DNA from 2 places in the Sporosarcina sp. FSL K6-1540 genome. Region 2 is predicted to be linked to the other one. Evidence: a T-box and tRNA genes for the amino acid it is inferred to sense, from the RefSeq annotation. Region 2 holds a T-box; the other holds one or more tRNA genes.

Region 1 (6,774 bases), 2.3 Mb from region 2:
CGAGAGCCTGGACTAATAACTACCGTTTTCACATCAGCCATCATCAAAGCAGCAGTCATTCTACGAACATAATCAGTCAAAACTGTACGGTTATCCATTCAGTTTTCCTCCAAGCGCCCGCATAACCGGTCTGAATTTCACCCATGTTTCATCGTATTCTTTATCTGGTTCAGAGTCTGCCACAATTCCTCCACCTGCGTATAAGTACGCACTATTGCCGTCAAGAAGTGCGGAACGGATTGCCACAGCGAATTCACCATTTCCAGCAGTATCTGTCCAACCAATTGGTCCAGCATAATAACCCCGATCCAAGTTTTCCTCAGAACGAATCATTTCCATCGCTATATCAGTTGGGACACCGCCTAGCGCCGGTGTCGGGTGAAGTGCTTGAACCAAACTAAAAATATCAGTTCCTTGTTCAACTTTTCCTTCAACTGGCGTAAACAAATGCTGAATATCACGGACTTTCATCAGTTTCGGTACTTTCGAAATTTTGATGTCTGTGCAAAATGTCTTAAACACTTGTGAAATCATATTAACGACATATTGATGCTCTTCTCGATTTTTTCTATCTTCAAGAAGTTCATCGCCAAGTTCGCGGTCTTCAGTTGCCGACTTGCCTCGTTTAATGGAACCCGCAACACATGCCGAATACGCACGGCCATTTGATATTTCAATTAAACGTTCAGGTGTAGCACCAAAAAATAATTGGCCGTCTTTTTGCAATCCAAAGTGATAACTTTCCTGCTGTTCATTTGATATATGATGAAGTGCAGTGACAGCCGGCACGTCATCTGCAAAGTTTAGTTTAACCGAACGTGCAATTACTACTTTTTCAGCTTCACCATTGTTAATTTTCTTTGTGACATCTGCAACGGTTTCCAGATAATGTTCTTTCGAAAGTTCCTCTATTGACACAACTTCCGGTTTTGTAAGCAGAGCGGATTCCTCGACTTGCGCGATATGAATTAGACGGTCTCTTTCATCCCTTAACTTCTCAAACTGTTCTGCCCCATCGTTGCTTTTTGTTACGAGGTTAATGGAAATTTCTGTCTTACCATTCGTAATCGACAACTGGAAAGAAGGTACAACGAAATGGGCCGATGGAAATGCATCCCACTCTGATTGCTTAACACTTTTCGGATCAAACGAGAAACCTCCAAAAAGAACAGGTTCCCGATCATTTTCTTCTTTAATAAGCGCACTACATAATTTTTTCCAACTTGTTGAAATATGTGTGAAACGATCATTCGTTCCATCACTTGTTAATACCGTAGCATGTCCAATACCAACAAGCGTTAAAGTTTTATCTGCATTTTGCCAATAGAAACGTTCATCTTTGTAACACGAATCCCCTGCTTCAAAAAACGCAAGTGGTGAGATTCTCCCCGCATCGACAGTTTCTGTAAAAAAACGCAGCTCATTCTGCCTAACATTTAATTGAGATTCACGGGTAGCGGTCAACTTCCGATTCATTATTTTCCCTCCGTACATTCATTCGACTGATTTAAAACAATACCTATAGTCTATCATACCGAATCAATGTCGTTTCAGCACATAATAAGCAGTCCATATGTTCACTCCACCCATTTTGGAGTACAATAGATAGGGTCATTAAAAGGATAGGGAGAGAGCCAAATTGCAACAGACAATAAAAGCGGATAAAGGCTGGCGTATTTGGTGGCAGCTTACACGTCCACATACACTAACGGCAGCCTTTGCACCTGTATTTCTCGGTACCATGATTGCACTAACTTACGGAAAATTACATTTTCCTTTATTCATCGCCATGCTCGTCGCGAGTGTTTTCATCCAAATGGCAACGAATATGTTCAATGAATATTATGATTTTAAAAGAGGACTTGATACAGAACAGTCCATTGGTATCGGCGGTACAATCGTCCGTAATGGTGTAAAACCAAAAACCGTGTTGAATCTTGCCTTTATGCTTTACGGGATTTCCGTCCTTATTGGTATCTATATATGTATGGAAACCTCATGGATGCTCGCAGTCGTCGGGATCCTGTCAATGATGGTAGGCTACTTTTATACTGGAGGACCGTATCCTATCGCCTACACGCCATTTGGAGAACTGTTTTCCGGTGTTGTCATGGGAATGTTACTTATCCTTATTTCGTTTTATATCCAGACAGAAACAGTAACGACAGAAGCGGTTCTGCTATCTATCCCAAGTATGTTGCTAGTCGCAGGTATTATGCTAGCAAATAATATACGTGATTTAGAAGGCGATAAGGAAGGCGGACGAAAAACACTCGCTATTCTTGTGGGCCGCTACAACGCAATTACAATCCTAATGCTATTTTTCATTATTTCCTATGGCTGGATTATTGCAATGATTCTCTTCGGTCATCTTACTCCATGGGCACTGCTTGTATTTCTTAGTATCAAAAAGCCGATTGGAGCGATTACTGTGTTCCGAAAAAATCACATCCCAATACATGTGATGCCTGCGATGAAAAACACTGCAGTTACGAACACTTTATTCGGCTTACTATTAGGGATCGGAATACTCATTGGGCATCTGCTCTAACTAATAAAAAAAAAGCGTAAAGCCTCGATTTAACTCGAAGCTTTACGCTTTTTCTGATTTATATGTTTAGATGGAACGAAATAAAGGAAAGTTAAGTAACGATAGTCAACAATCTGTACTTTTGTTTATTAAGTACGGTGTGTATGTGCAGACTAATGCCATTACTAAAAAGGACGTGACAAAACTTGTTGAACGATAAACAAAAAGCCACTCTAAAAAAAGAACTATATGAAATGAAGGATCACTTAACAAAAACAGAAGAAGAAACAGATATTAAGGAAAGTGCACAAGAAGCTGCCGGCGAGCTGTCGATGTATGACAATCATCCCGGTGATATGGGTACAGAACTGTTTGAAAGAGAGAAAGACATGGCTTTAAACGTTCATGCTGGCTCTGAATTAGATAAAGTAGAAAGCGCCTTACAAGCGATGGTGAACGGTTCTTATGGGAAATGTGAAGTGTGCCAAAAAGATATACCATTTGGGCGACTTGAAGCAGTTCCTTACACAACTCTTTGCATCGACCATGCGACTGAGCAAGAAATCCCCAATGATCGACCTGTCGAAGAAGATACGCTTACCATGGCCAACCCAAATTCTTTTTCCGGAGCGGCCCGGGATGGCGAAGACAGCTTTCAGGAAATCGCAAAATCTGGAACATCAGAAACCCCTTCCGATTTCAGCGGAGATCACGATGACTACAATACGTTATACGACAGCGGAATTTCAGATGGTGCAACCGAAGTATTTGAAGAATTCACAGGAACCGATATAAATGGAAAGTCACGCGGTTTCATCAGGTCCGATGCCTCAGAGAAATATGAAGCGGAACTGGATGATGAAGGAATCGAATCCCCTCTCGGAGATATTCCTTATCATGAAAAAGATAGTTATATAGAGGATCAGAAGAAGTGAAAAGAAACACCATAGGCCATTGCTTATGGTGTTTCTTTTCAGGATATTTTAGCTCACGTATGTTAATTAACCAAAAGTAACCAGTAAATGATTTAATCAAACACTAGGCGCTGCGTGTGCAGTTGCCTTTGAGTTGCTTTAGATAGAACGACCTCTTTACTATTATCGAGATATCTTGATGTGTAGGGATGCGACTTCGTAGCACCCTACACATTTTTCGGGAATCGTTTGGTGGTTATCCATCCGTTGCTCTCCAAAGGCATAAGTACACGAAATGCTAGAGCTTTTTGGGACGAAAGAATAGCGGGGCTTCTTAACTGGATAAAAGCCGCCAAAGATATAATTTTGGCGGCTGAAGTCTTCTCCATAGTCTTGTCTTTTTTATTTAAGAATGAAACAGAACTCCTACCAATATCGCTTCGACGCTGGATGGTCTATATGAGAAAGAGCATTTCATTATCTGTGATGAAATCTGCAACCTGGAGTACGTCTTTCTTGAATATAAGTAGTATCAACTAGTAATCACCTAATAATCTCGGCATATACATCTCAAAATCACATTTCTCTCGATAATGAACACCCTAGTGCAGGCGCGGCAAAGGGGTCGCCGAAGCCGTTAGACTGGATGCGAAGCGATATCCAGGCTTACGGTGAAAGGCATCCCCAAAGCGTCAAGCGTTCTACAATCCACACCCCGAATTATAACTCTCTCCTTATTGAGCGCCACAGTAGATTCAATGGGATTCTTTAATTCAACATATATAGTGAGAATTTAAGTGAACTAGAAAACTATATATAAACAAATTAAAAAGTAGCTTTACAAGTTCATTAAGAACTTGTAAAGCTACTTTTATGTATGACCCCTACGGGATTCGAACCCGTGATACCGCCGTGAAAGGGCGGTGTCTTAACCGCTTGACCAAGGGGCCAAATTATATATGGCGGAGAAGGAGGGATTCGAACCCTCGCACCGCTTTCGCGATCTATACCCTTAGCAGGGGCACCTCTTGAGCCGCTTGAGTACTTCCCCATATATAAATGGCTCCGCAGGTAGGACTCGAACCTACGACCGATCGGTTAACAGCCGATTGCTCTACCACTGAGCTACTGCGGAATGGTGGGCCTAAATGGACTCGAACCATCGACCTCACGCTTATCAGGCGTGCGCTCTAACCAGCTGAGCTATAGGCCCTTTTTGGAGCGAGTGAAGGGAATCGAACCCTCATCATCAGCTTGGAAGGCTGAGGTTTTACCACTAAACTACACTCGCATAACAATGGTGGCTCAGGACGGAATCGAACCGCCGACACAAGGATTTTCAGTCCTTTGCTCTACCGACTGAGCTACTGAGCCACGTATTTAGTTTACATTAAGTCGTTAACTTATTCTAAACCTTATAGTATTAATAAAAATGGCGGTCCCGACCGGGATCGAACCGGCGATCTCCTGCGTGACAGGCAGGCATGTTAACCGCTACACCACGGGACCATTTGGTTGCGGGGACAGGATTTGAACCTGTGACCTTCGGGTTATGAGCCCGACGAGATACCACTTCTCCACCCCGCGACAACAATATAAGTACTATTTAATTTCACCACTAGTTAAAAATGGAGGAGGTAGAGGGATTCGAACCCCCGCGGGATTTGACTCCCCTGTCGGTTTTCAAGACCGATCCCTTCAGCCGGGCTTGGGTATACCTCCATGGCTGTATATAATAGTGGTGGACCTTGCAGGACTCGAACCTGCGACCGGACGGTTATGAGCCGTCTGCTCTAACCAACTGAGCTAAAGGTCCTTTAAGATGGCGGCAGAGGGGATCGAACCCCCGACCTCACGGGTATGAACCGTACGCTCTAGCCAGCTGAGCTACGCCGCCAGGATCTTTATTAAAATTGTGTTGGTGGAGCCTAGCGGGATCGAACCGCTGACCTCCTGCGTGCAAGGCAGGCGCTCTCCCAGCTGAGCTAAGGCCCCATTATAGCTGGCAATTATTAAAGCACAAATCTACTTAAAATGGTATATTCTTTAAGCGGCGAATCTGCTTAAAAATCTTAATGGTCGGGAAGACAGGATTCGAACCTGCGACCCCTTGGTCCCAAACCAAGTGCTCTACCAAGCTGAGCTACGTCCCGAAGAATTATAAAGTTTAAAAACATAATGGTGCGCCCGGCAGAAGTCGAATCCACAACCTCCTGATCCGTAGTCAGGTGCTCTATCCAATTGAGCTACGAGCGCATATAAGTGAAAAGTTATTAATGCCGAGAACCGGAATCGAACCGGTACGGTAGTCACCTACCGCAGGATTTTAAGTCCTGTGCGTCTGCCAGTTCCGCCACCCCGGCAAAAATATGGAGCGGAAGACGGGATTCGAACCCGCGACCCCGACCTTGGCAAGGTCGTATTCTACCACTGAACTACTTCCGCATTATAAGTGCGGGTAAAGGGAGTCGAACCCCCACGCCCGAAGGCACTAGATCCTAAGTCTAGCGCGTCTGCCAGTTCCGCCATACCCGCAATATAAATTATGACACTAAGTCATAAAAATGGTGAGCCATGCAGGATTCGAACCTGCGACCCTCTGATTAAAAGTCAGATGCTCTACCAACTGAGCTAATGGCTCGAAAAGTGGTGCCGGAGAAAGGACTTGAACCCTCAACCTACTGATTACAAGTCAGTTGCTCTACCAGTTGAGCTACTCCGGCTAATAGTTTTCATTATAAATAAAATGGTGGAGGATGACGGGCTCGAACCGCCGACCCCCTGCTTGTAAGGCAGGTGCTCTCCCAGCTGAGCTAATCCTCCTGGGTATAAGTGCGACAAACTTCAGTTGTTCGTCCTATTCATAAACCTATGTAATAATTGTTACAAGACCGGCGACGTCCTACTCTCACAGGGGGAAACCCCCAACTACCATCGGCGCTGAAGAGCTTAACTTCCGTGTTCGGGATGGGAACGGGTGTGACCTCTTCGCAATCGTCACCAGACTTGTATGATCTTTTCTCAAAGACAATAATTATTATAACATATCATCTAATTAATTGCAAGTACTTTTTTTATGAACGGTACTTATTCGCTCAAAACTGAATAAAACAGACATTGTGCTACACAGAATCAGGGTAATCAAGCCCTTTTCAAAATTGGTTAAGTCCTCGATCGATTAGTATCCGTCAGCTCCACACGTCGCCGTGCTTCCACCCCAGACCTATCAACCTCATCTTCTTTGAGGGATCTTACTTACTTGCGTAATGGGAAATCTCATCTCGAGGGGGGCTTCATGCTTAGATGCTTTCAGCATTTATCCCGTCCATA
Region 2 (6,774 bases):
GAATTGCCGTTACTCACAAACGACGTGATGAAAGCAACGTTTATCAGGTTACAGAGCGGAGATCATGCAGCAAGGGAAGAGCTCGTCATTGGCAATTTGCGTCTCGTCCTAAGTCTGGTCCAAAGATTCGCATACAGGGGGGAACAAGCGGATGATTTATTTCAAGTCGGATGTATCGGCTTGCTTAAATCAATTGACAACTTCGATTTGAAACATAATGTCAGATTTTCAACATACGCAGTCCCGATGATTATTGGAGAAATTAAAAGACATCTACGTGATCATCATTCAATACGAGTATCAAGATCACTTCGAGATACCGCTTATAAGGCAATAAGAGCGAAAGAGCAGTTCATTAATGATAATCAAAGAGAACCGAGAATATCGGATTTGTCTGAAGCAACAGGTATACCCGCCGATGATATTCTCTTTGCCCTTGATGCAATTCAAGATCCAATGTCCCTTCATGAGCCTATGAACGGTGACGGCGGTGATCCAGTATTTATGATGGATCAAATACAGGACAAAACGGTTTCAGAAGAACGGTGGCTGACGTATGTATCTGTTAAAGAAACTGTATCTAGTATGGATGAAAGACAACAATCAATTCTTTCAAAACGTTTTTATTTGGGACAAACGCAGACCGAAATCGCTAAGGAACTAGGCATTTCACAAGCCCAGATTTCCCGATTGGAGAAGAGTGCAGTTCAAACCATTCGGGAAGGGATGGAACAATAATGATAAATGTAACGCAATGTGCTAACTGCATTGCGTTTTTTCTCGTGCCTATGTGCATATATTCATTGTAAGGAGGGATTTTATGAGGTTTTCAGAAATACAAAAAAAAGAAGTTATCGACGCTACTAAGGGAACGTTCCTTGGATTCGTCCAGGATGCAACAATTGACACTGTAACTGGAAAAGTTGAATCCTTGCACGTAGGTGGTGGAGAACGGAACAGTTTTTTTGATACAAAAGACAAGGATACGAAAAAGGTCAATCTTAAAGAGATTACAACAATCGGTAAAGATATTGTGCTTGTGGGCAAAAAGAATGCAGAAAAATGATTCATTATTGATATGTTCAGCCTAGGTTGGTACAATGAAGTGAAAGATTGAGGAAAAGTAGTGATTATAATGGGAAATCTACAGCAACGAATACAAAAAATCGAACAAGATATACAAGCAACTTGTGACCGAGTAGGTCGAAACAGATCTGAAATTACGGTCGTTGCTGTTACGAAGGAAGTTTCGACAGCAAGAACATCTGCGGTGCTGGAAGAAAACATCCGACATCTTGGCGAAAATCGACCTGAAGGCCTACTAGGGAAACAGGAAACGATACAAAGTGGTGCCATCTGGCATTTCATCGGTAATGTTCAAAGCAGAAAAGTGAAAGAAATCATCAATCGAATTGACTATTTACATTCTGTTGATCGAATGAGTTTGGTTAAGGAAATTCATAAGCGTTCCAATCATGTTGTTGATTGTTTCATTCAAGTGAATGTTTCTGGTGAATCAAGTAAATCAGGTGTAACACCAGCTGAACTTGATAGCTTTATTGAAGATGTGGCGGCTTATGATAAAATTCGAATTATAGGTTTAATGACAATGGCTCCTTTCACAAAGGATATGGATGAGATTCGTTCCGTATTCCGCTCGTTAAGGGAGCTTCGAGACGGCATCTCGGCAAAAAAATTGCCACATGCACCTTGTACTCAATTGTCCATGGGAATGTCAAATGATTTCATTATCGCTATTGAAGAAGGTGCAACTCATGTAAGAATCGGGACTGCACTTGTCGGAGCAGAAAGCGAGGGAGACGTATGAGCATTAAAAACAAGTTTGAGAAATGGTTTTACCTAGACGATGAAGAAAAAGAAGTACAAGAACAGCCACGCCGGGAAGAACAGCGTCCTGCGCAGGAGCAGCCACGCAGCAGAGCACCAATGAGGAAGCAAGTAGCAGGCGAACCACAACAGTCAGCAACGGTTGTCAGCTTGCAAAGTGTCCAAAAGTCTTCCAAAGTTATTCTTATTGAGCCCCGTGTCTATGCGGAGGCGCAAGACATTTCTGAACACTTGAAAAATAAGCGTGCAGTTGTTGTGAATTTACAGCGAATTGAGCGTGATCAAGGAATTCGAATTGTCGATTTCCTAAGCGGTACTGTTTATGCGCTTGGAGGAGACATCCAGCGAATAGGAACTGATATTTTCCTTTGCGTACCGGAGAATGTGGAAGTTGCTGGTGCAATCTCCGATTATTTTGAACGATAGAAATTGAATGAGGTGTACCAACAGAATGGAAAATATTTTAGGGTTAATTTATCAAGGAATAACAGGAGCAATATCGATTTACTCAATACTTCTTATTATCTATATACTAATGTCATGGATACCTGCTTCTCGTGAAACTAAGTTTGGTATAATACTTGGGAAGATTACCGAGCCTTATTTAGGGTTTTTCAGAAAATTCATTCCACCTCTTGGAATGATTGATATTTCACCAATCGTTGGTATATTTGCGTTGAGGTTTATCTCTGATGGCGTTGAAGCAATATTTATGATGTTGTTATAAAATGATTACGTCGTCCTCACTTATGTGAGGATTTTTCTATAAGGAGCCGGAGAAATGGAAACTATACTACAGCATTTCAGAAAAGATGAACAGCCTTTCATCGAAATGGCGATTGGCTGGATACGTGAAGTGGAAGATACTTATTCACCAAAACTAACAGGATTCTTGGATCCTAGGCAGCAGCGCATTGTAGAATCTCTTGCGGGCAGTTCGATGCTATTGGTCGGATTGTACGGAGCTTTTCCGGAAGCGGAAAGACGAAGAGTTCTTATCTATCCAGATTATTATGTACCAGAACCAGTCGATTATCGAATAGCTATTTTTGATGTGAAGTATGCTTCTAAGTTTTTGCAACTTGATCACAAGGACATCCTGGGCTCGATGATGTCATTAGGCATCGACCGTTCGAAATTCGGGGACATCCGAGTGGTTGGTGATCAAGTCCAGTTTGCGGTCGCAGATGAGTTAAAGGATTATATGACGGCTAATTTTTTATCGATTGGGAAAGCGAAAGTGACGGTTGAAGAAAGTAATCGTCCGGAAGACTGGATTGTCACGACAGATACATGGACAGAGGAAATGCATATCGTTAGTTCATTACGACTCGATGTAGTAACAGCGGCATTAGTAACTATTCCACGCCAAAAAGCGGCGACGCTTGTGCATGGGGAAAAAGTGAAAGTGAATTGGGCTGTTAGGGATCAGCCTGCATTTGAACTTCAAGAGTCAGATATGATATCAATTAGAGGTTCTGGCCGTTTTAAAGTGATCGCAATTGAAGGAAGAACGCGTAAAGATAAAATTCGTCTCATTGTTGGGAAATTAGAATGACTTGTCCCGCATTAACGGGCAGGCCGACTAAAATCGCCACGTCCTGTGGCAACGTCGGCATTAGTACATCCTGTACGTCATAAGCCCCCAATTTTAAGACTTATCCTTAGCGCGGAAGCGTAAGTGGGGGCAACTGCCCGTAAAAGCCCGATTGGTTCGGGCCAACAGGATGTTGGTCACTCAGATGTTGCCGCAGGACGCGGCGTTCGTAATCTGAGTTCCTTAACAATCAATGGAATGGAACTTCTCCATTGATTGAAGTTTCACTTTATCAGATTATAGTTTGAAAAAGAACTGTTATCTGATGCCTTAACATGTATAATAGAGAATGAATAAGTTAAAGGGGAGATGCTTTAAATGGCTTTATCACCACTTGATATACATAATAAAGAATTTGCCAATAAGTTTCGTGGATATGATGAAGATGAAGTAAATGAGTTTTTGGAACAAATCATGAAAGATTTTGAAAATATACTTGAAGAAAACAAAACATTGAAAAGCAATTTGAAACAATCAGAAGAACAGGTCTCCCATTTTAACTCAATCGAGCAAACGCTACAAAAATCGATTCTTATCGCTCAGGAAGCTGCGGAAGACGTTCGTCGCAACTCTATGAAAGAATCGAAATTGATTGTCAAGGAAGCAGAAAAAAATGCGGATCGAATTGTCAATGAGGCACTTTCCCGCGCGCGTAGAATTTCTGTGGAAATTGAAGATCTTAAGAAACAGTCGAAGGTTTTCCGTACACGTTTTAAAATGCTCATTGAAGCGCAACTTGATCTGATTCAGTCAGATGATTGGGACGTTTTACTTGAGTATGAAATCGATGCGGAACGTTTAGAAATGGCAGCCGACCTGGATTCATAAGGAAACTTGACTTTAGTCTTAATTCACACATATACTTATAGGCATATATTTAGAACAGGCGTTGAAAGAGAAAGTACCTTCCAAATCTGAGAATAGCGAGCCGGGGGCGGTGGAAGCCCGGTCAACGGATTGGAAATGAAAATCACTCTCGAGCTGGATTGCGGAATAATTTACGTGATCCCGGAAACACCCCGTTATGGTGTCTGAGTGGTAGCAAATTCGTTTGCTACAAGTAGGGTGGTAACGCGAGAATAATTCTTCGTCCCTTTTTAGGGGTGGGGATTTTTTTATTTTTGCCTGTGCCTTGTGTCTACAGGATGTAGGTATGGGGTCTTAGCCACAGGACGTGGCTAAGGCTGCGATCCTTTTGCGCTTTTCTATTTTAAAGGAGGAAAAAACATGGAGTACAAAGATACATTACTTATGCCGAAAACAGAATTCCCGATGAGAGGTAACTTACCTAACAAAGAGCCATTACTGCAAGAAAAATGGGCAGAGATGGACATTTATAAAAAAGTACAGGAACGAACTGCGGGTCGCCCGTTCTTCGTATTACACGATGGTCCTCCATATGCGAATGGTGATCTTCATATGGGTCACGCCATGAACAAAGTATTGAAAGATATGATTATCCGCCACAAATCAATGACAGGTTTCCACGCGCCATACGTTCCAGGCTGGGATACACATGGACTGCCGATTGAACAGGCATTAGTGAACAAAGGCGTAAAAAGAAAAGAAATGTCAGTAGCAGAATTCCGTAAAATGTGTGAGGAATATGCGCTTGGCCAGATTGACAATCAGCGTAGCCAGTTCAAACGGATTGGTGTACGTGGCGATTGGGATAATCCATATATCACGCTAAAACCAGCTTTTGAGGCGCGTCAAATTCAAGTGTTTGGTGAAATGGCTAAAAAAGGATATATCTATAAAGGATTGAAACCAGTTTATTGGTCACCATCAAGTGAATCTGCACTTGCTGAGGCGGAAATCGAGTACCAGGATAAGAAATCACCATCTATCTATGTTAGTTTCCCTGTGAAAGATGGACTTGGCGTAATTGATGAAGATGTTAACTTCTTAATCTGGACGACAACTCCATGGACGATTCCTGCAAACCTTGGGATTTCTGTCCATCCGGAATTTGAATACGTTATTGTTAAAGCGGGAGAAGAGAAATTCCTTATCGCTAAAGATTTACTTACGTTTGTCGCAGAAGAACTTGGCTGGGAAGACCATGTTGTTGAGCGTGAACTGAAAGGTTCTGAACTCGACCGTGTTGTTGCGAAGCACCCATTGTATGACCGCGATTCGCTTGTTATGCTCGGTGATCATGTTACAGCCGAAGCGGGTACTGGATGTGTCCATACAGCTCCAGGCCACGGGGAAGACGACTTCTACGTGTCTAAATCATATGGTATTGATGCCCTTTCTCCTATCGATGATCGCGGTGTTATGACTGATGAAGCGCCAGGCTTCGAAGGTCTGTTTTATGAAGATGCAAATAAAGCAGTTACAGAGGCACTCGACAAAGTGGGCGCGCTTAAGAAATTATCATTCATCACCCACTCGTATCCACACGATTGGCGCACGAAAAAACCGGTTATTTACCGCGCGACTGCACAATGGTTCGCTTCAATTGAATCGTTCCGTACCGAATTACTTGATGCTATCAAAAATACGAAATTCACACCTTCATGGGGCGAAACAAGATTGTATAACATGGTTCGAGACCGTGGTGACTGGTGTATTTCACGTCAGCGTGTATGGGGTGTTCCAATTCCAGTGTTTTACGCTGAAAACGGTGAACCAATCATTACAGATGAAACAATTGCCAACGTTTCGGAATTGTTCCGTGAAAACGGATCGAATGTCTGGTTCGAACGAGAAGCAAAAGATTTACTGCCAGAAGGTTTCACCCACGAAGGCAGTCCGAACGGAGAGTTTACAAAAGAGACGGACATCATGGACGTTTGGTTCGATTCAGGCTCAACACACCAAGGTGTGCTAGTAGAACGGGATGATCTCGTTTACCCGGCGGACCTGTATCTTGAAGGATCTGACCAATACCGTGGATGGTTTAACTCATCACTCACGACAAGCGTTGCCATCAATGGCCATGCACCATATAAAGGCTTGCTAAGCCATGGTTTCACTCTTGACGGAGAAGGACGTAAAATGAGTAAATCAATCGGGAACGTAATCATTCCCGCAAAAGTAATGAACCAGCTTGGTGCAGACATTCTTCGCCTGTGGGTATCATCTGTTGATTACACAGCGGATGTACGGGTTTCTGATTCTAACTTCAAGCAAGTTTCTGAAGTATATAGAAAAATTCGTAACACACTGCGTTTCCTACACGGCAATACATCAGATTTCAATCCGGCTACAGATGCTGTGGCATTTGAAAATCTGCGTACAGTAGACAAATTTGTCTATGTGAGACTACAGGATTTGATCAAAGAAGTGCGTGAAGCTTATGAAAACTACGAATTCGCTGG

Evidence for each region. The T-box of region 2 lies ahead of ileS (isoleucine--tRNA ligase). A T-box ahead of a tRNA ligase gene usually reads a tRNA of that ligase, here a tRNA-Ile.
Region 1: it has a tRNA-Ile gene. The T-box ahead of ileS (isoleucine--tRNA ligase) is inferred to sense a tRNA for this amino acid. The anticodon was not compared.

Annotation. Positions count from the first base shown of each region.
Region 1 covers NZ_CP152018.1:2,709,496-2,716,269, reverse strand. Annotated here, with positions in the region: gene menD (2-succinyl-5-enolpyruvyl-6-hydroxy-3-cyclohexene-1-carboxylic-acid synthase) at 1-98, opposite strand, end outside; gene MKY15_RS12855 (isochorismate synthase) at 91-1,476, opposite strand; gene MKY15_RS12850 (1,4-dihydroxy-2-naphthoate polyprenyltransferase) at 1,640-2,551, shown strand; gene MKY15_RS12845 (TraR/DksA C4-type zinc finger protein) at 2,737-3,465, shown strand; tRNA gene MKY15_RS12840 (tRNA-Glu) at 4,323-4,394, opposite strand; tRNA gene MKY15_RS12835 (tRNA-Ser) at 4,405-4,495, opposite strand; tRNA gene MKY15_RS12830 (tRNA-Asn) at 4,505-4,579, opposite strand; tRNA gene MKY15_RS12825 (tRNA-Ile) at 4,581-4,657, opposite strand; tRNA gene MKY15_RS12820 (tRNA-Gly) at 4,662-4,735, opposite strand; tRNA gene MKY15_RS12815 (tRNA-Phe) at 4,743-4,818, opposite strand; tRNA gene MKY15_RS12810 (tRNA-Asp) at 4,878-4,953, opposite strand; tRNA gene MKY15_RS12805 (tRNA-Met) at 4,957-5,031, opposite strand; tRNA gene MKY15_RS12800 (tRNA-Ser) at 5,074-5,166, opposite strand; tRNA gene MKY15_RS12795 (tRNA-Ile) at 5,184-5,260, opposite strand; tRNA gene MKY15_RS12790 (tRNA-Met) at 5,268-5,341, opposite strand; tRNA gene MKY15_RS12785 (tRNA-Ala) at 5,364-5,439, opposite strand; tRNA gene MKY15_RS12780 (tRNA-Pro) at 5,521-5,597, opposite strand; tRNA gene MKY15_RS12775 (tRNA-Arg) at 5,624-5,700, opposite strand; tRNA gene MKY15_RS12770 (tRNA-Leu) at 5,722-5,807, opposite strand; tRNA gene MKY15_RS12765 (tRNA-Gly) at 5,815-5,889, opposite strand; tRNA gene MKY15_RS12760 (tRNA-Leu) at 5,898-5,979, opposite strand; tRNA gene MKY15_RS12755 (tRNA-Lys) at 6,010-6,085, opposite strand; tRNA gene MKY15_RS12750 (tRNA-Thr) at 6,092-6,167, opposite strand; tRNA gene MKY15_RS12745 (tRNA-Val) at 6,192-6,267, opposite strand; rRNA gene rrf (5S ribosomal RNA) at 6,334-6,449, opposite strand; rRNA gene MKY15_RS12735 (23S ribosomal RNA) at 6,603-6,774, opposite strand, start outside.
Region 2 covers NZ_CP152018.1:277,533-284,306, reverse strand. Annotated here, with positions in the region: gene sigG (RNA polymerase sporulation sigma factor SigG) at 1-738, shown strand, start outside; gene MKY15_RS01345 (YlmC/YmxH family sporulation protein) at 821-1,066, shown strand; gene MKY15_RS01340 (YggS family pyridoxal phosphate-dependent enzyme) at 1,136-1,828, shown strand; gene MKY15_RS01335 (cell division protein SepF) at 1,825-2,274, shown strand; gene MKY15_RS01330 (YggT family protein) at 2,300-2,575, shown strand; gene MKY15_RS01325 (RNA-binding protein) at 2,630-3,406, shown strand; gene MKY15_RS01320 (DivIVA domain-containing protein) at 3,764-4,273, shown strand; T-box leader at 4,326-4,543, shown strand; gene ileS (isoleucine--tRNA ligase) at 4,673-6,774, shown strand, end outside.